DNA from 4 places in the Rahnella sp. PD12R genome. Region 1 is predicted to be linked to each of the others. Evidence: predicted binding sites of a transcription regulator. Region 1 holds the regulator's gene; each other region holds the start of a gene.
What was found. The regulator PurR, encoded in region 1, represses purine synthesis genes. The targets are predictions, from matches to a motif close to CANGCAAACGTTTGCNTG.

Region 1 (4,551 bases):
TTTGCAATCTGCTATCAAAAATATTGAAGGCTAAACGATGTGGTCAGAATATGCTCTTGAAGTGGTCGATGCTGTCGCCCGAACAGGCAGTTTCAGCGCTGCTGCGCAGGACTTGCACCGGGTTCCTTCTGCCATCAGCTACACCGTTCGTCAGCTTGAACAGTGGCTGGCTGTTCCGTTGTTTGAACGCAGACACCGCGACGTTGTTCTGACTCCTGCCGGTAAAGTTTTTGTCGATGAAGCACGCGTTCTGACAAAAAAAATGATAGCGACCCGCCGCCAGTGTCAGCAGGTCGCCAACGGCTGGCGCGGAGAATTACGGGTGGCCGTTGACCGTATCGTTAGACCCGCGCGGACGCGGCGGCTGGTGCTGGATTTCTATCGCCATTTCCCGGATACCGAACTCATCATTCATTCTGAAGTCTTTAACGGTGTCTGGGACGCGCTGGTAGACGGGCGGGCGGATGTCGCCATCGGCGCGACGCGGGCGATCCCCGTCGGAGGACGGTTCAATTTCCGCGATATGGGTTTTATGGACTGGCATTGTGTGGTCAGCGCACAACATCCGCTGGCGCAGACGTCGGGAACACTGAGTGACGATCAGTTACGGCCTTATCCGGCGCTTTGCCTGGAAGATACATCGCGGACATTGCCGAAACGCGATACCTGGACGCTGGATAACCAGCGGCGGCTGGTGGTTCCCGACTGGACGTGTGCGCTGGAATGTCTGAATGAAGGTTTATGCGTAGGCATGATGCCGGTTCACCGCGTGACGCCCTGGATTGAACAGCAGAAATTGCAGGTTCTGTCGCTGGAAAATACATTTCCGGACAGCCCGTGCTGCCTGACGTGGGATCAGAGCAATCCGTCGCCTTCGCTGGCGTGGCTGCTGGAATACATGGGCGATACGGAAACGATGAACCGGGAATGGTTGCGCGACTGACAAAAAAAACGCCTGCGGCACAGGCGTTTAATGAAAGTTAACGGCGGTAATCGCGGTACGGGCCGTCGGCCACGGAACGGCGCTCAACCAGTTTCGGATGCACTTCAATGGTCTGCGACTCTTCGCGTTTGCTGATAATTCTGTCCAGCAGCATGGTAAATGCCATTTCGCCCAGACGTTCTTTTGGCTGATGAACTGTCGTCAGTGCCGGCGAGAAATAGCGCGCATTACGCACGTTGTCATAGCCAATCACGGAAATATCCTGCGGTACGCGCAGGCCCAGTTCATCGGCGGCACAAATTGCGCCCATTGCCATCACGTCGCCGCCACAGAATACGGCCGTCGGACGGTTTTTCTGCATCAGAATTTTGTGCATGGCCTGATAGCCCGATTCCGGCTCAAAGTCGCCCTGAACGACCCATTCTTCACGAAGAGGAATATTGGCTTCCGTCAGTGCTTTCACGAAGCCCTGGAAACGGCCGCCGCCGGTGTTTCGCGCCAGCTGCCCCGGGATCACGCCGATATCACGATGACCACGTTCAATCAGATAACGTCCGGCCATATAACCGCCTTCGAACGCGTTATCGATAATGCTGTCGGTGAAATTCTTACGCGCTTCGCCCCAGTCCATCACAACCATCGGGATGGAGCGGTATTCTTCAAGCATGTTCAGCAATTCGTCCGGATATTCCGCGCACATCACCAGTAAACCGTCGACGCGCTTTTGCGCCAGCATTTGCAGGTAGGCCTGTTGCTTCTCCAGATTATTGTGCGAGTTACACAAAATCAGCGTATAGCCTTTTGAGAAACAGCTGTTTTCCACGGCCTCAATCACTTCGGCGAAGTAGGGCGCTTCACTGGACGTTGCCAGCAGGCCGATAGTTTTAGTGTTATTGACCTTCAGGCTGCGTGCCACGGCGCTGGGAGAATAGTGTAACTCTTTGATTGCAAGGAGAACCGCGGCTCGGGTTTCTTCGGCGACGAAACGGGTTTTATTGATGACGTGCGACACGGTTGTGGTGGAAACGCCAGCGCGCTTTGCGACATCTTTAATCGTTGCCATGTAAAAAATGACTCCTGTGCTCACGTGTTTCAGCACGTTAGCATTATGTTAATCGTTTGCTTGCGTGGATTTAACTGCTGACTTCGAAAAGGGCAGTGAAATCGTTGGGTGGATTCTTCAGAGTGAGGCGTGAAATGCTCTCGGGTGAAATCGACCGGCACACAGGCGTGGTAACCGACAATTTTCACTTATAATGCAGGAAAGTGGAAGTAAAATTGTCATGAACCTGTTGTCATTCAGCACAAGATTTTAAATGCGAATTGTGAGAAAATGCGTTGGCACACATTTAGTGTGGCTAAACGAACGCCACAATTTGATCCGTAAGGGGGTTTGATGGACAGCAACCTGAAATTTTCTTTGATCACTACGGTCTGCGCTTTGCTCGTGATTATTGCTTTCAGCTTCACCGCAGTGATGAACTGATTTGCGTGAAAGCCGCAATAAAAAAGGGCGATTACCTATAACAGGAATCGCCCTTTTCAATTTTACGCAGTCACCCGTTCCGCCGATACTCTTCCCTGCAGAAACTCTTCGTTAAATGCTATTCAATGGCTGATTAGCGAAACTTCAGACTTAACGAATTGTTTATTATCGGATCGTCTTAGGGGTCATTACCCGACGTGCGCCTACATAATGATCTTGCCAGTAATCGTCACCCAGTGAGGTGATCTTAATGTCTTCGCCGGTGCGCGGTGACTGGATAAACTTCCCGTTTCCTACGTAAACACCGACATGGTCTGCGGCGCCTCGGTTATTAATCCGGAAGAAAACCAGATCGCCGGATTCTAATTCACCCCGTTTGACCGGAGCCGCATCGCGCAAGTGGTACATTTCATTCGCTGTGCGGGGCATTTTAATGCGGATCAAATCTTTGTATGCGTAGTAAACCAGTCCGCTGCAGTCGAAACCTGTATTCGGTGACGTTCCGCCCCAGCGGTAAGGTTTGCCGACCTGGTGCATCAGTTTGGTCATCGCAGTTTGTTGTGCGTGCTGATAACGTTTCTTGTGTGTGGCGCTGAGCGTTATCGGTTTACTGTCTTCTTCACGTAACTTTTTGCCTTTGCGGTGGCGGCCATACGCTTCTTTTTTACTGGCCTTTTCACTGCTGTTTTTAGCGAGAGAGCGGGTTTTCGTTTGCTTCCCTGCTTTCGCCTCGGCCCGTGTTGTCTTGAGTGTTTTTTCTTTTTTACTCTCGGCCCGCGTCGTTTTTACTGTTTTTTCAGAAGACGTCTTTCGCTTAACCAGTTCAGTGCTTTTGACTTTCTTCTTCGAATTTTTTTCCTGAGTTTTAGGTTCTGAAACCGGCGCGACTTTGGTTTTCTTGCTGGTTTTCGCGGCTGCCGTTTTTCGCTTTCGGCGTTCTTCAGGCGTGACCTGGTTAACATGACTCTTTCGCTGGTCGGCCGCGACACGAGTCTGTGGCGACGCATGAGCCATATTCAGAAACAGCTGGGTAAAGAGCAGCACAAAAAGCGTGAACAGTAAGCGCATAGCTTCGTTACCATGAGTGGTAGGGTTAAACATCAGGGATGTCAGAGTATTGCCTAAAAGAACGAGACAAAAAAGCACGAATTGCCTCGATTCTAGATCATATTGTGAGAAAAAGTTAATAGCTTTTTTTATGTCGAAATAACCGCCATTTTTAGTCAAAAAAATAACCACTTTTCATCATGTTATTATTTAAGTTAAAGAATGGGATTTTGCAAATCTGACATTATCGTGGAACGGCAAAAATGTTATTCTCGATGAATCTTTAAATATGTGAGCCTTAACGCAAGCGCTGAAGATTGTTTAGGAAAATGCCAGTATTGAGAAAGACCCCACAAAAATTGGCGTTTTTATCTGGTGGCAGCCATCGTTACAATAGAAAGCATTGTGATTGCGCACCGTCTCTGTGTGCTGCGCGTGAAGAGTAATGACCGTGACAGCCTGTACCGGCTTGAGGAAGCAAGAAATGACCACTCCAACGATTGAAAAAATTCAGAAGCAAGTTTCTGAAAACCCGATTCTGCTGTACATGAAAGGTTCTCCAAAACTGCCAAGCTGCGGTTTCTCTGCACAGGCCGTTCAGGCGCTGTCTGCGTGCGGCGAGCGTTTCGCTTACGTTGATATCCTGCAGAACCCGGATATCCGTGCTGAGATGCCAAAATTTGCAAACTGGCCAACGTTCCCGCAGCTGTGGGTTGATGGTGAACTGGTTGGCGGCTGCGACATCGTGGTTGAGATGTTCCAGCGCGGTGAACTGCAACAGCTGATCAAAGAAACGGCTGAGAAATACAAATCCTCTGAAGAGTAATTCAGGGCGATTCAGAAGTACCGGCAGCCTGACCCGGGGTTACCGGTAAAAAAAGAGCGACATTATGTCGCTCTTTTTATTTGTCCTTCCGACCGCATGAAAGCCGCGAAAATTATTGCTGATTCTCTTCCGGCGCTTCTTCCGCTTCGTTTTCATCCGCAGAAAGTGCCAGCGGCCAGCCGCCGAGACGTTTCCAGCGATTCACCAGCTCGCAGAACAGTTCTGCTGTGCGTTCAGTGTCGTACAGGG
Region 2 (4,551 bases), on a different contig from region 1:
CATAATCCATGGCCAGACGGACGGCATCACCGGCAAAGCCTTTGCCCTGATGCTGCGGGTCGATGATTATCTGAAATTCCGCGCGGCGGTGAATATGATTAATTTCGACCAGTTCGACTAATCCGACCGGTCCGCCCTGGAATTCAATAATAAAGCGACGCTCGCTTTGGTCATGAATATGTTTGTTATAGAGATCTGTCAGTTCGACGAACGCCTCGTAAGGCTCTTCAAACCAGTAACGCATGATGCTGGCGTTATTATCAAGACGGTGAACAAACGACAGGTCATCCTTTTCCAGTGGACGTAATCTGACGCTGTTATTGCTAAACATGGGGTGTTCCTCAAAAAATCAAAAAGCCGTTTTACCTGAGGTAACCTTCGTGAATATGAGATCTGAAACAACCGTGTTTCAGATGAAGGTCGGCGCACAAACGACGTTTAAACGTGCGCCGGGATGGGCATTATATCGGGTGAAATGTAAACAAGTGTCAAATGACAGAAAATAAAAAACCGGCACGGGGCCGGTTTATAGTGAAATCATCGCGTTTAAGCAGATTAATCCGCCGCGTAACCCTGTTCAGGTAGTGGATTGTTATCCAGTAACGCCTGACCATTTTGCAGGGACAAACGTCCATCAACAAACCAGCCGACCACCAGCGGATAAATGCTGTGTTCCTGTGTTTGCACACGCGCCACCAGCTCTTCTTCTGTGTCTTCGGTAAACACCGGGACTTTCGCCTGCAATATGACAGGGCCGCCATCAAGCTGCTCTGTGACAAAATGCACCGACGTGCCGTGCTCGGCATCCTGATTTTCAATCGCCTGGCGGTGAGTGTGAAGGCCCGGATATTTCGGTAACAGGGAAGGGTGGATGTTGATCATCCGTCCGGCAAAGCGCTGAACGAATTCTGCGGTGAGGATACGCATATACCCGGCAAGTACCACCAGATCGGGCCGGAACGTGTCGATGGCATCGGCCAGTGCGACATCAAACGCAGCGCGATCTTCGTAGGCTTTGACATCCAGCGCATGCGCCGGAATGTGGGCAGAACGGGCTCTTTCAAGCCCGTAAGCGGCGGATTTATTGCTGAAAACAGCGCAGATTTCTGCGTTGATTCTTCCCTGCTGGCAGGCATCGATCAGGGCCTGTAAATTGCTTCCCTCGCCCGATACCAGAACCACAATCCTTTTCATTTCTATACCTGTCTTCAGTGAGTTGAATTACTGGATGACAACACGTTCAGCGGAGTCAGAGGCTTTAATGTAGCCAATTTTCCACGCTTTTTCGCCATTATCGTTCAGTAAAGCAATCGCCTGTTCAGCCAGCTCAGCCGGAAGTGCAACCAGCATGCCAACGCCACAGTTGAAGGTACGGTACATTTCGTGACGGCTGACGTTACCGGCGGTTTGCAGCCAGGTAAAGACGTCTGGCCACTGCCAGCTTGATTCATCAATGATGACCTGAGTATTTTCCGGCAGAACGCGCGGAATATTTTCCCAGAAGCCGCCGCCGGTCAGGTGGACGATACCGTGCACCTCGACGTTTTCGATCAGATTCAGGATCGATTTCACGTAAATTTTGGTCGGTGCCAGCAGATGGTCGGCCAGCGATTTGCCTGCCAGATCGGTGGTTTCCGGATTGGTTTTGCTGACTTCCAGAATTTTGCGCACCAGCGAATAGCCGTTGGAATGCGGGCCACTGGCGGCCAGGCCGATCAACACGTCGCCGTCAGCCACTTTGCTGCCGTCGATAATTTCTGATTTTTCCACCACGCCGACGCAGAAGCCCGCGACGTCGTAATCTTCGCCGTGGTACATCCCCGGCATTTCGGCGGTTTCGCCGCCCACTAACGCACAGCCAGACTGCTTACAGCCTTCTGCAATACCGGTGATCACGCTGGCGGCGGTATCAACGTCCAGTTTGCCGGTGGCGTAGTAATCGAGGAAGAACAGCGGTTCAGCGCCCTGAACGATCAAATCGTTGACGCACATCGCGACCAGGTCGATACCGATGGTATCGTGGCGTTTTAAATCCATGGCCAGACGCAGCTTGGTGCCAACGCCGTCGGTACCTGAAACCAGCACGGGTTCGCGGTATTTTTGCGGCAGCGCGCAGAGAGCACCAAAACCGCCCAATCCACCCATAACTTCCGGGCGACGGGTCTGTTTTACTACACCTTTAATGCGGTCTACCAATGCGTTACCGGCATCGATATCTACGCCTGCGTCTTTATAGCTGAGAGAGGTTTTGTCGGTCACTGCGAAGTCCCCACGGCGGTTTGGGTTGGTGGTTGAAAAATAATGCGGGGCAATTCTAACAGTGGAAGCAAACGTTTGCGAGCGCCTTATTCGGATGATGTTTTCAGGCTGTCTATACTCTAACCGGGTTCCTGATGATCCAGATCAGGCAATTGGCAGTGGCGTTCAAAAAAAATGGCGTTATAATCTCGCGATTTTTTTTGCAGCCCAACCACCTTAGGAGAATAAACAATGAAGATCGTCGAGGTGAAACACCCGCTGGTGAAACACAAGCTGGGCCTGATGCGTGAAAACGACATCAGCACGAAACGTTTTCGCGAACTGGCTTCTGAGGTGGGTAGTCTTCTGACGTATGAAGCGACTGCCGATTTAGAAACTGAAAAAGTCACTATCGAAGGCTGGTGCGGTCCGGTTGAAATCGACCAGATCAAGGGCAAGAAAATTACCGTTGTGCCCATTCTGCGTGCCGGTCTGGGCATGATGGAAGGCGTACTGGAACACGTCCCGAGCGCACGTATCAGCGTGGTGGGTGTGTACCGTGATGAAGAAACCCTGAAGCCTGTGCCGTATTTCCAGAAGCTGGTTTCTAACATCGAAGAACGTCTGGCGCTGGTGGTTGACCCGATGCTGGCAACAGGCGGTTCCATGATTGCAACCATCGACCTGCTGAAAAAAGCGGGCTGCCAGAGCATTAAAGTTCTGGTGCTGGTAGCGGCACCGGAAGGGATCGCCGCTCTCGAAGCTGCGCATCCGGACGTCGAGCTGTACACCGCCTCAGTAGATCAGGGGCTCAACGAGAAAGGCTACATCATGCCGGGGCTCGGCGATGCGGGCGACAAGATATTTGGTACCAAATAAGCAGCAAGCAATAGCCGACTGAGAAGTCGGCTTTTTTTTGATTTTTTTTTACTCGTCATCATTCACAGAGGATCAATTTATGACCCGTCGTGTCATCGGGGTAAGCGAGCGTCCGCCTTTACTGCAGACAATCCCCCTGAGTTTCCAGCATCTGTTTGCCATGTTTGGTGCCACCGTTCTGGTTCCCATTCTGTTCAAAATTAACCCGGCAACGGTGCTGCTGTTCAATGGCATAGGGACTTTGCTGTATTTATTTGTCTGTAAAGGCAAAATACCGGCGTATCTGGGTTCAAGTTTCGCGTTCATTTCACCGGTGCTGTTGCTGTTACCGATGGGGTATGAAGTGGCGCTGGGCGGATTTATTGCCTGTGGTGTGTTGTTCTGCCTGGTGGCGCTGATTGTTAAGAAAGCCGGGATTGGCTGGATTAATGTAATGTTCCCGCCTGCGGCGATGGGCGCAATCGTTGCCGTCATCGGGCTGGAGCTGGCCGGTGTGGCTGCCAATATGGCCGGTTTGCTGCCGGCTGACGGCGTACCGGTGGATTCCAAGACGATCATCATCTCTCTGGTGACGCTGTCGGTGACTATTCTGGGCTCTGTGCTGTTCCGTGGATTCCTGGCCATTATCCCGATTCTGATTGGCGTGCTGGTGGGTTATGCGCTGTCTTTCTTTATGGGTGTCGTGGATGTTTCTGCGATCGCAAACGCGCACTGGTTTGCTCTGCCAACTTTCTATACACCGCGTTTTGAATGGGTGGCGATCCTGACCATTTTGCCTGCGGCGCTGGTGGTTATTGCCGAGCACGTCGGGCATTTAGTCGTGACAGCGAACATCGTGAAGAAAGATTTGCTGCGTGATCCGGGCCTGCACCGTTCGATGCTGGCAAACGGCCTTTCTACCGTGTTGTCCGGTTTCTTCGGTTCTACCCCCAATACCACGTACGGCGAAAACATTGGCGTGATGGCGATCACCAAGGTTTACAGCACCTGGGTTATCGGCGGCGCGGCGATTCTGGCAATCCTGCTTTCGTGTATCGGGAAACTGGCCGCGGCAATTCAGGCCGTTCCGGTTCCGGTGATGGGCGGCGTTTCCCTGCTGTTGTATGGCGTGATTGGGGCGTCCGGTATCCGCGTGCTGATTGAATCTAAAGTGGATTACAACAAAGCGCAGAACCTGATCCTGACTGCGGTGATCCTGATCATCGGCGTCAGCGGCGCGAAGATCCACATCGGTGCGGCGGAGCTGAAAGGCATGGCGCTGGCCACGATTGTCGGTATCTTCCTGAGCCTGTTGTTCAAAGTGATCGAGATTTTCCGCGGCGAAGAACAGATCATTGATATCGAAGACGAGCGGGAAAATCCGCCAGTCTGAGGGTGATCATTCCTGACCGGTTTGCCAGCGCGCAACCGGTCAGGTGCTCGGATCGCAAGCGG
Region 3 (4,551 bases), on a different contig from region 1:
GGGCGTGAGATTACTGCGGGGCAGGGCGTTGTTCAGGCAATACGACGCGTAACCGTCATACTTCGAGCTGCGGATGCGTTGGCTGCGTTCAGTCACCCGAATCACTTACTGGAGTAAGCTCATCGGGACTCCTTTACTTGCCGCCTGCCCGCAACCCGAATTATTTAGGTTCCCAACAGCTCTTCCCGTCAAAGGGGAGAGCCGTTGGATTTAAAGCTTCTCAACGGCCCAGGCGATTCCGCTGGCGTATTCTTCCGGCAACATCGGCACCAGTGCGTTCAGGTTTTCTTTCAGCAGACTGGCGCTGGCGTCGTTGAGATTCAGGTGTCCGACTTTACGACCCGGACGCACTTCTTTCTCGTACCAGTGCAGATTCACCAGCGGCAGGTTCAGCCATTGTTCTGATACATCGGTGCCAATCAGATTGACCATCACTGACGGCGTGCTGACCACCGGTTTCGGCAGCGGCAGCCCGAGGATTGCGCGCAGGTGCATTTCGAACTGGCTGTAGGATGCGCCGTTCTGCGTCCAGTGCCCGCTGTTGTGAACGCGTGGTGCCAGTTCATTAATGAGCAAACCTTCGGCAACCACGAAACATTCCATTGCCATCACACCGACGTAATTCAGTTCGTTCAGAATCGCCGACAGCATGCTTTCTGCCTGCTGTTGCAGCGCAGCGTCCGGCTCCGGCAGTGCAACGCTGGTGCGCAAAATACCGTCCTGATGCAGATTGTGCGTCAGCGGATAAAAGACGGTTTTCCCGTCGTGACCGCGTGCGCCAACCAGTGAAACTTCGCCGGAGAAATTGATGCCTTGCTCAACGATGCATTCACCGTAGCAATCCTGCGGCAGCGCGGTTTCTTCGCCGGAACGCAGACGCCATTGCCCGCGGCCGTCGTAACCGCCGACGCGACGTTTCACAATCGCCAGTTCACCGAGCGTGGCGAAAACCTGCGGCCATTCAGCGGCACCGGCCAGCAACTGCCACGGCGCGGTCGCCAGACCGAGCTGGTCGAGTAACTGTTTTTGCGTGAGGCGATCGGCCAGACGCGGGAAAATATCGCGGTTAACGAACGCATTATGCGTTGCCAGTTCGCGGGTTAAGGCGGTTTCCGGCCAGCGTTCAATTTCAGCCGTAATCACGCTTTGCTGAAAAGGCACCGCTTCCGGCTCCGCATCCAGACCGACCGGATAAACGGCGATCCCCAGCGGTTCACCGGCCTGACGCAGCATTCTGCCTAACTGACCGTTTCCGAGTACGCAAACCGGTTTCATGCTTCTTCCCTCGGATCGGGATTATTCAGCACTTCATCCGTTTGTGCGACACGCCACGCGGCCAGGTTTTCAGCAATTTCGGTATCATGGAGTGCGAGAATTTGTGCAGCGAGCAGGGCGGCGTTGGCGGCTCCGGCTTTACCAATCGCCAGCGTACCGACCGGAATGCCGCGTGGCATCTGGACGATAGAATACAGGCTGTCGATGCCGCTCAGGGCGGCGCTTTGCACCGGCACGCCGAGCACCGGCACCAGCGTTTTCGCCGCCAGCATGCCCGGCAAATGCGCCGCGCCGCCAGCACCTGCGATGATCACATCAAACCCGTTAGCGGAAGCCTGTTCAGCAAAGGTGAACAATTTGTCCGGCGTGCGGTGTGCGGAGACGATATCGACATGGAAAGGAATATTCAGCGTTGTGAGCACTTCGGCGGCGAACTGCATGGTCGCCCAGTCACTTTTAGACCCCATAACGATGGCGATTTTTGCCGGGGTAACGTTGGATGACATGTCTGTATAGCTCCTGTGATTCGGATTTAAAGCGTGCGAGGGCGCAAATGATATCACGCTCACGAAGCAAGGAAAACGGTTGCGTAGCCGGAATACGGTGCATTTTTGATGAGAAGTGCGCAGCAGATTTGTATAATCCCAGGCACGATAATATTCGCCATCCCCACTGGAAACTGAACTATGACGCAGGCTTTACTGGCACCGATTTACGATTTTCTTCACTGTGAAACACCGGCTCTCTGGGTGGATGTTGCGCTGGAAAATCAGACGGTGTTGCTGATTGACCACGCCAACTGTGAAAAAAAAGCGGCGGCCACGGCCATGAGCCTGATGACAAAATATCTGGATCGCACCGAGCTGCTGTTTTGTGCGGCGCGCCTGGCCCGCGAGGAACTTCACCACTTTGAACAGGTGGTGGAAATCATGCAAAAGCGCAATATCGCTTACACCCAGCTTTCGCCGTCGCGCTACGCCAGTGGCATGATTAAGCATACGCGGCATCATGATGATGTGAATATTCTGGTCGACCGGCTGATTATCGGAGCGTATATCGAAGCCCGTTCCTGCGAGCGTTTCGCCAAAATAGCGCCGTATCTGGATGAAACGCTGTCGCGATTTTATACGTCGCTGCTGCGCTCAGAATCACGTCATTTTGCCGATTATCTGGCGCTGGCGGAGCAGTATGCGGGAACCGATATCAGTGAACGCGTGGAGGAGTTTGGCCGGATTGAAGCGGAACTGATTTTGTCGCCGGATGAGCAATTCCGCTTTCATTCAGGCGTACCCGTTTGCAGCCTTAAAACGGGAAGCTGATCAGTTCCACGTTATCGGCGGTGACTTTCACCATTGAGCCTTCTTCGTGCCATGCGCCTAATACCACGCGGTGGCCGGTTTTATTTTCTAAAGGCACGTCATGAATAGCCGGGCGATGCGTGTGGCCGTGGATCATCCACTCGACGCCTGCCGCCTGCATTTCACTGATCACCGCCTGCGGATTCACGTCCATAATCTCCAGCGATTTTCCCTGATTAGACGCTTTACTGTTGGCGCGCATTTTTGCGGCAATCGCCAGCCGCCATTTCAGGGGCAGCATCAGGAATAATTTCTGGATAAACGGGTTGTGAACTTTTTTGCGGAAATTCTGGTAGGCAATGTCATCGGTACACAGCGTGTCGCCGTGCAGGATCAGCACGCGGCGGCCATAAAGCTCGAGAACTTTTTTCTCCGGCAGCAGCGTCATCAGGCTTTCACGCGCAAAACGTCTGCCGAGCAGAAAATCGCGGTTACCGTGGATGAAAAAGCAGGGGACGCCTTGCTGGCGGAGCTGGTTTAACGCCGCAGCGATTTCTGCGTGTAACGGTTCCGGGTCATCGTCGCCAATCCAGGCTTCGAATAAATCCCCGAGAATGTACAGCGCATCGGCCTGCGGCGCATCTTCGCGAAGAAAACGCAGAAAACCGGCAGTGATTGCCGGTTCCTGTGCGCAAAGATGGATATCTGCGATAAAAAACGTGGTCATCCCGACGCTAATTATTCGCTGATGGTGACGCTTTTGATCACAACATCTTCTTTTGGAACGTCCTGGTGCATACCGCTGCGGCCTGTTTTCACGGCTTTGATCGCGTCAACCACGTCCTGACCTTCAACCACTTCTGCAAATACGCAGTAACCCCAACCCTGCGCGTTTTTGCCGCTGTGGTTCAGGAAATCGTTGTCAGTGACGTTGATGAAGAACTGTGCGGTAGCTGAATGCGGGTCATTGGTACGCGCCATAGCCAGCGTGCCTTTGGTGTTTTTCAGGCCGTTATCCGCTTCGTTATCGATAGGTGCGTCGGTGTTTTTCTGGTTCATGCCTGGCTCAAAACCGCCGCCCTGGATCATGAAACCGTTAATCACACGGTGGAAAATTGTGTTGTCGTAGAAGCCTTTACGGCAATAGTTCAGGAAGTTTTCAACCGTGGCTGGCGCTTTGTCAGCGAAGGTTTTAATGACGATGTCGCCGTGGTTGGTGTGGAAAGTGACCATATTTATCATCCTGCTAATGTTAATGTGTGCTCTCTGTCAGAGCGGCTACTATAGCCTTTTCTTATACCATAACTCAAAAGTTGCCGTCAGCACTGGCTTTGTGGTGACTAAAGCCCGTCCGGCGGCCTTATGCCGTTTCGGTAAAGCCATTTTCGTTATATTATGAGCCTTAGTGACGCCGAAAAGGCGCCAACGTCATTTTCTACGCCCAACACACGGAATAGCCTGATGCTGAAGATTTTTAATACCCTGAGTCGCCAAAAAGAGGAATTCAAGCCAATTCATGCCGGTAAAGTCGGGATGTACGTGTGTGGGATCACTGTTTACGACCTGTGTCATATTGGCCACGGTCGCACCTTTGTGTCTTTCGACGTGGTATCGCGTTACCTGCGTTACCTCGGTTATGACCTGAAATATGTGCGTAACATCACCGACATCGACGACAAAATCATTAAACGTGCCGCTGAAAATGGCGAATCTTTTACGGCATTAACCGACCGCATGATTGCTGAAATGCACGCAGATTTTGCGTCGCTCAATATTTTGCCGCCAGATTCTGAACCCCGCGCCACGCAGCACATTGCTGAAATCATCGATATCGTGCAGAAGCTGATCGACCGCGATCACGCATACGTTGCGGCAAACGGCGACGTGATGTTCTGGGTCGAAAGCGATCCGGATTACGGTTTGTTGTCCCGCCAGGATCTGGATCAGCTTCAGGCCGGTGCGCGCGTGGAAGTTGAAG
Region 4 (4,551 bases), on a different contig from region 1:
ACCCGCCTCGGCGGGTTTTTTGTTTTCTGCGGGGGTAAATCAGTCCTGACGCAATACCTGATGGCCGTGTGCCAGCAGGGCGTCGGTGACTTTACGCATCATGCGGCTTTCCGGCGCAAAGCGGTGCCAGTAGAGCATCCGGCGCTGGAACAGGCCGGGCGTCAGGTCGATAAGTTCGCCGCTTTCCAGTTCTTTCTCGATTTGCAGATGCGGGATCATACAACAGGTCGTGCCCTGACGGGCCAGCTGCACGAAGGCTTCCGACGAGTTAACGATATGACATGGCACGCTGCCCGGTGACAAATCGAAGTTTTGTTGCAGGAACGCCTGGTGCATATCGTCGAGATGGTCAAACGCAACCGCCGGCGCTTTCAGCAGCGCGGAACGGGTGACGCCGTTCGGGAAATACCGATCGGCAAAGGGTTTAGAAGCGACAAACAGGTAATCCAGTGCGCCAAGTTGATCGACCAGACAGCTCGGAAGCGGCTGCGGCTGAATACTCACCGCACCGACCACTTCACCGCGGCGCAGACGTTCCTGCGTCCGGGTTTCATCTTCAACCTGTAAATTCAGGCGGATAGGTGAGTCGACCAGCACAGATTTCAGCGCCGGTAACAGCCAGGTTGCCAGGCTGTCGGCGTTGACCGCCAGCGAAAGCAGCAGCGGCGTATCATTACTGTCGCTGTTGCTGTCACTGCCGAGCCACTCTTCTTCCAGCAATTCCACCTGATGTAACAGGGCCAGTAATTTCTGCCCCTGTTCCGTCGGACGAGGCGGCACGGTACGCACCAGCAGAGGCTGGCCGAACAAATTTTCCAGTTGTTTAATGCGCTGAGAGACCGCCGATTGGGTGATGCAAAGCTTTTGTGCGGCGCGCTCAAAACCGCGCTCACGGATCACCGCGTCCAGTGCCTGTAGCGTTCTATAGTCCGGGCGTTTCATCGGAGTTCTGTCCCTTGGATTTAATTTTATCCGAACACTATGCCACAGATTGTCAGGTTTTGTGGTGAGGAAAATCGGGGCGTTTACAACCCAATTGCACTTAATAAGTGTGATCTGGTCACGCTCTTGTCTGCCCAATCTGCCGGCACATGCTTTATAATCACCGACACTTTTCCGTATTCACGCCACTTACGTTATCAGACAGAGAAGCCATTATGACGCAGGAAGAATTGAAAAAAGCAGTCGGCTGGGCCGCACTGGATTACGTGACCCCGGGCACCATCGTCGGTGTAGGAACCGGATCCACCGCCGCCCATTTCATCGATGCACTGGGTTCCATCAAAGGTCAGATTGAAGGTGCCGTTTCCAGTTCTGACGCTTCAACGGCAAAACTGAAAAGCTTAGGCATTCACGTTTTCGACAGCAACGAAGTGGACTCGCTGGACGTTTACGTTGACGGCGCGGATGAAATCAACGGTTTCATGCAGATGATCAAAGGCGGCGGCGCTGCGCTGACCCGCGAAAAAATCATTGCCGCGATCGCCAAAAAATTCGTCTGTATTGTGGACGCGTCCAAGCAAGTCGATGTGCTGGGTAAATTCCCGCTGCCGGTAGAAGTCATCCCGATGGCGCGTTCTTACGTTGCGCGTGAACTGGTGAAACTTGGTGGCCTGCCGGAATACCGCCAGAACGTTCTGACTGACAACGGCAATATCATTCTCGACGTCCATAATCTGAGCATTCTGGATGCCGTCGCGATGGAAAATAAGATCAACGGAATTGCGGGCGTGGTGACGGTAGGGCTGTTCGCCAACCGTGGCGCCGACGTTGCGCTGGTAGGCACTTCTGAAGGCGTAAAAACTGTCACGCTGAAGTAACCCATCAATAAGCAGAAGATCTGGCTGCTTTTGCTGAAAGCAGCCAGTCATCCCCCTGTCATAACACAATGTTATGAAGATGATAATTTTCTGACTGAATCATCTTTTCTTCAAAAGCCTTAATTTGGTGACTTATGTCACATTTCTCACTAACGCCTCCTGAACGTCTTGCTCTGCAAAATCTAACCAGCAGGAAATGCTGAAAACCAACAGGCGCGGTGAGCCTTCTGCTGTCTGGCAGGCAATCGTTTGTATTGATGATGGCGTATTTTTTGTTATGTTGACTGTGAGCAGTCACCTAGCAGTTCGAATTCAGCCAGAAAAAATATAGGGTCGGGAAATGGCAAAAGTATCACTTGAGAAAGACAAGATTAAATTTTTGTTAGTGGAAGGCGTCCACCAAAGTGCGGTTGATACACTCCGTGCCGCGGGTTACACCAATATTGAATTTCACAAAGGTGCTTTAGATACGGAATCGCTGAAAGAATCGATCCGTGATGCGCACTTTGTTGGACTCCGATCGCGTACTCAGCTGACCGAAGAAGTGTTCCAGGCAGCAGAAAAACTGGTGGCTGTAGGGTGTTTCTGTATCGGTACCAATCAGGTTGACTTGAAAGCGGCAACCCGTCGCGGTATTCCGGTCTTTAACGCACCGTTCTCCAATACCCGTTCCGTCGCCGAAATGGTGTTGGGCGAAATGTTGCTGATGATGCGCGGTATTCCTGAGGCCAACGCCAAAGCGCACCGCGGGATCTGGAACAAACTGGCCGTCGGCTCTTTTGAAGCGCGCGGAAAACGTCTGGGTATTGTCGGCTACGGCCACATCGGTACACAGCTGGGTATTCTGGCGGAAAGCCTGGGGATGCGCGTCTTCTATTACGACATCGAAAGCAAATTGCCGCTGGGTAATGCGCAGCCGATTGCGACTCTGGAAGAACTGCTCAGCACCAGCGACGTCGTAACCCTGCACGTTCCTGAAACGCCAGGCACCAAAAACATGATTTCCGAAGTGCAGCTGGCACAAATCAAGCCGGGCGCATTGCTGATCAACGCCTCACGCGGCACGGTGATCGACATTCCTGCCCTGTGCAATGCGCTGCGCAGTAAACATCTGTCCGGTGCGGCTATCGACGTCTTCCCGGAAGAACCGGCGACCAACAGCGATCCGTTCAATTCTCCGCTGTGTGAATTCGACAACGTTCTGCTGACGCCACACATCGGCGGTTCTACCATGGAAGCGCAGGAAGGCATTGGCCTGGAAGTGGCAGGTAAACTGGCGAAATACTCTGACAACGGTTCAACGTTGTCTGCGGTTAACTTCCCGGAAGCCTCTTTGCCAGCGCATACCGAGAAAGCCAGCCGTTTGCTGCATATCCACGAAAACCGTCCGGGCGTGCTGACCAGCATCAACCAGATTTTCGCGGAGCAGGGCATCAACATTGCGGCGCAGTATCTGCAAACCAGCCCGGAAGTCGGTTATGTGGTTATCGATGCTGAAACGGATGTCACCACGCTGAACACCGCGCTGCAACTGATGAAAGCAATACCGGGCACGATCCGTGCTCGCTTGCTTTACTGACGATCTGCGCAGTAACAGAACATAAACCGCCGAAAGGCGGTTTTTTTATGCCATTTCCCGCAGACGGGAAGATCATACCGATGAGTCGTTTGCCAGATTGCTCAAGGTGTTGAGCCGATGACGGGCGCCATCTCAGGGCATTTCACGAAAATGTCAGAAGTAAAAGAACAGGCTGACAAGACCACAGAGGATCAGTGAAGACAGGGTGATTTCGAACTGGAAGCGGCGCAGCATCATCCACAGTACCTCAGGATAAAAACTGGAGAAAAAAACACCCGGCGAACCGGGTGTAAATTTAGCAGTCCTGGTTATTGCGAGTTAACACCTCACAAAGACTTCTTGGTGACTTCTTATGCTGCTGGTGTTGCTTTTGCAGCTGGTGCAGCTTTCTTAGCATGTTTCACGTGTTTCTTAGCAGCCTGCGCTTTCTGAGCTACCGGAGCAGCTTTCTTAGCATGTTTCACGTGTTTCTTAGCAGCCTGCGCTTTCTGAGCTACCGGAGCCGCTTTCTTAGCGTGTTTTACGTGTTTCTTAGCAGCCTGCGCTTTCTGGGCTACCGGAGCCGCTTTCTTAGTGGCTTTTTTGTGTTTTTTAGCAGCCTGAGCTTTCTGAGCGACTTTCTTATGAGTCTTGTGTTTGGTTACGTGCTTGGCAGCAGGTGCAGCGGTTGTTGCTGCAGCAGCAGGTGCTGGCGTTGCGGTTGTTTCAGCAGCGAAAGCGACAGAAGACAGACCCATTGCAGCGGCTACAACCAGAGCTAATACTTTTTTCATGTTTAATTCCTCAGAGATATCGGTTTATGTGTCTGCCCCACTGCGGGGCCGTTGAGAAGATAATAGACATGACGGATTTTATTGTCCGTGAGGGATTGGTTTCGGCGTGTAACGGTATGTATAAGGGGAATTTTCTGAGGGGGAGTATTATCGGAGAGAAGCATTAACAGTCAGCCGGTCTTTACCATGTCCATACTTTGCCCGGCGTGATCACTTGCGGCAAAGGCACATCCCAGTGTTCCACGGGCAAGGCATCCACTTGCTGGCAATCATGCGCTAAGCCTATCGGATACGGCCCGCCATCCTGCCAGTGCTCCAGCGCGCGGTCGTAGAATCCGCCGCCCATACCCAGACGTTGTCCGTGGCTGTCAAACGCGAC

Region 2: the regulator PurR is predicted to act here: its motif matches at 2,324-2,341, upstream of purM (phosphoribosylformylglycinamidine cyclo-ligase).
Region 3: the regulator PurR is predicted to act here: its motif matches at 1,850-1,867, upstream of purE (5-(carboxyamino)imidazole ribonucleotide mutase).
Region 4: the regulator PurR is predicted to act here: its motif matches at 2,059-2,076, upstream of serA (phosphoglycerate dehydrogenase).

The regions. Positions count from the first base shown of each region.
Region 1 is NZ_JAHTMS010000011.1:47,047-51,597, forward strand. It holds gene punR (DNA-binding transcriptional activator PunR) at 38-943, shown strand; gene purR (HTH-type transcriptional repressor PurR) at 981-2,006, opposite strand; gene KWG64_RS25910 (YnhF family membrane protein) at 2,340-2,429, shown strand; gene KWG64_RS19920 (C40 family peptidase) at 2,595-3,497, opposite strand; gene KWG64_RS19925 (Grx4 family monothiol glutaredoxin) at 3,961-4,302, shown strand; gene rnt (ribonuclease T) at 4,415-4,551, opposite strand, start outside.
Region 2 is NZ_JAHTMS010000001.1:112,384-116,934, forward strand. It holds gene speG (spermidine N1-acetyltransferase) at 1-331, opposite strand, end outside; gene purN (phosphoribosylglycinamide formyltransferase) at 556-1,194, opposite strand; gene purM (phosphoribosylformylglycinamidine cyclo-ligase) at 1,222-2,259, opposite strand; gene upp (uracil phosphoribosyltransferase) at 2,491-3,117, shown strand; gene uraA (uracil permease) at 3,197-4,489, shown strand.
Region 3 is NZ_JAHTMS010000001.1:94,876-99,426, forward strand. It holds gene ybbP (putative ABC transporter permease subunit YbbP) at 1-52, shown strand, start outside; gene purK (5-(carboxyamino)imidazole ribonucleotide synthase) at 211-1,275, opposite strand; gene purE (5-(carboxyamino)imidazole ribonucleotide mutase) at 1,272-1,781, opposite strand; gene KWG64_RS00440 (tRNA-(ms[2]io[6]A)-hydroxylase) at 1,962-2,594, shown strand; gene lpxH (UDP-2,3-diacylglucosamine diphosphatase) at 2,578-3,300, opposite strand; gene ppiB (peptidylprolyl isomerase B) at 3,312-3,806, opposite strand; gene cysS (cysteine--tRNA ligase) at 4,035-4,551, shown strand, end outside.
Region 4 is NZ_JAHTMS010000016.1:95,961-100,511, reverse strand. It holds gene KWG64_RS23460 (LysR family transcriptional regulator ArgP) at 40-942, opposite strand; gene rpiA (ribose-5-phosphate isomerase RpiA) at 1,158-1,820, shown strand; gene serA (phosphoglycerate dehydrogenase) at 2,161-3,399, shown strand; gene asr (acid resistance repetitive basic protein Asr) at 3,750-4,172, opposite strand; gene KWG64_RS23440 (5-formyltetrahydrofolate cyclo-ligase) at 4,354-4,551, opposite strand, start outside.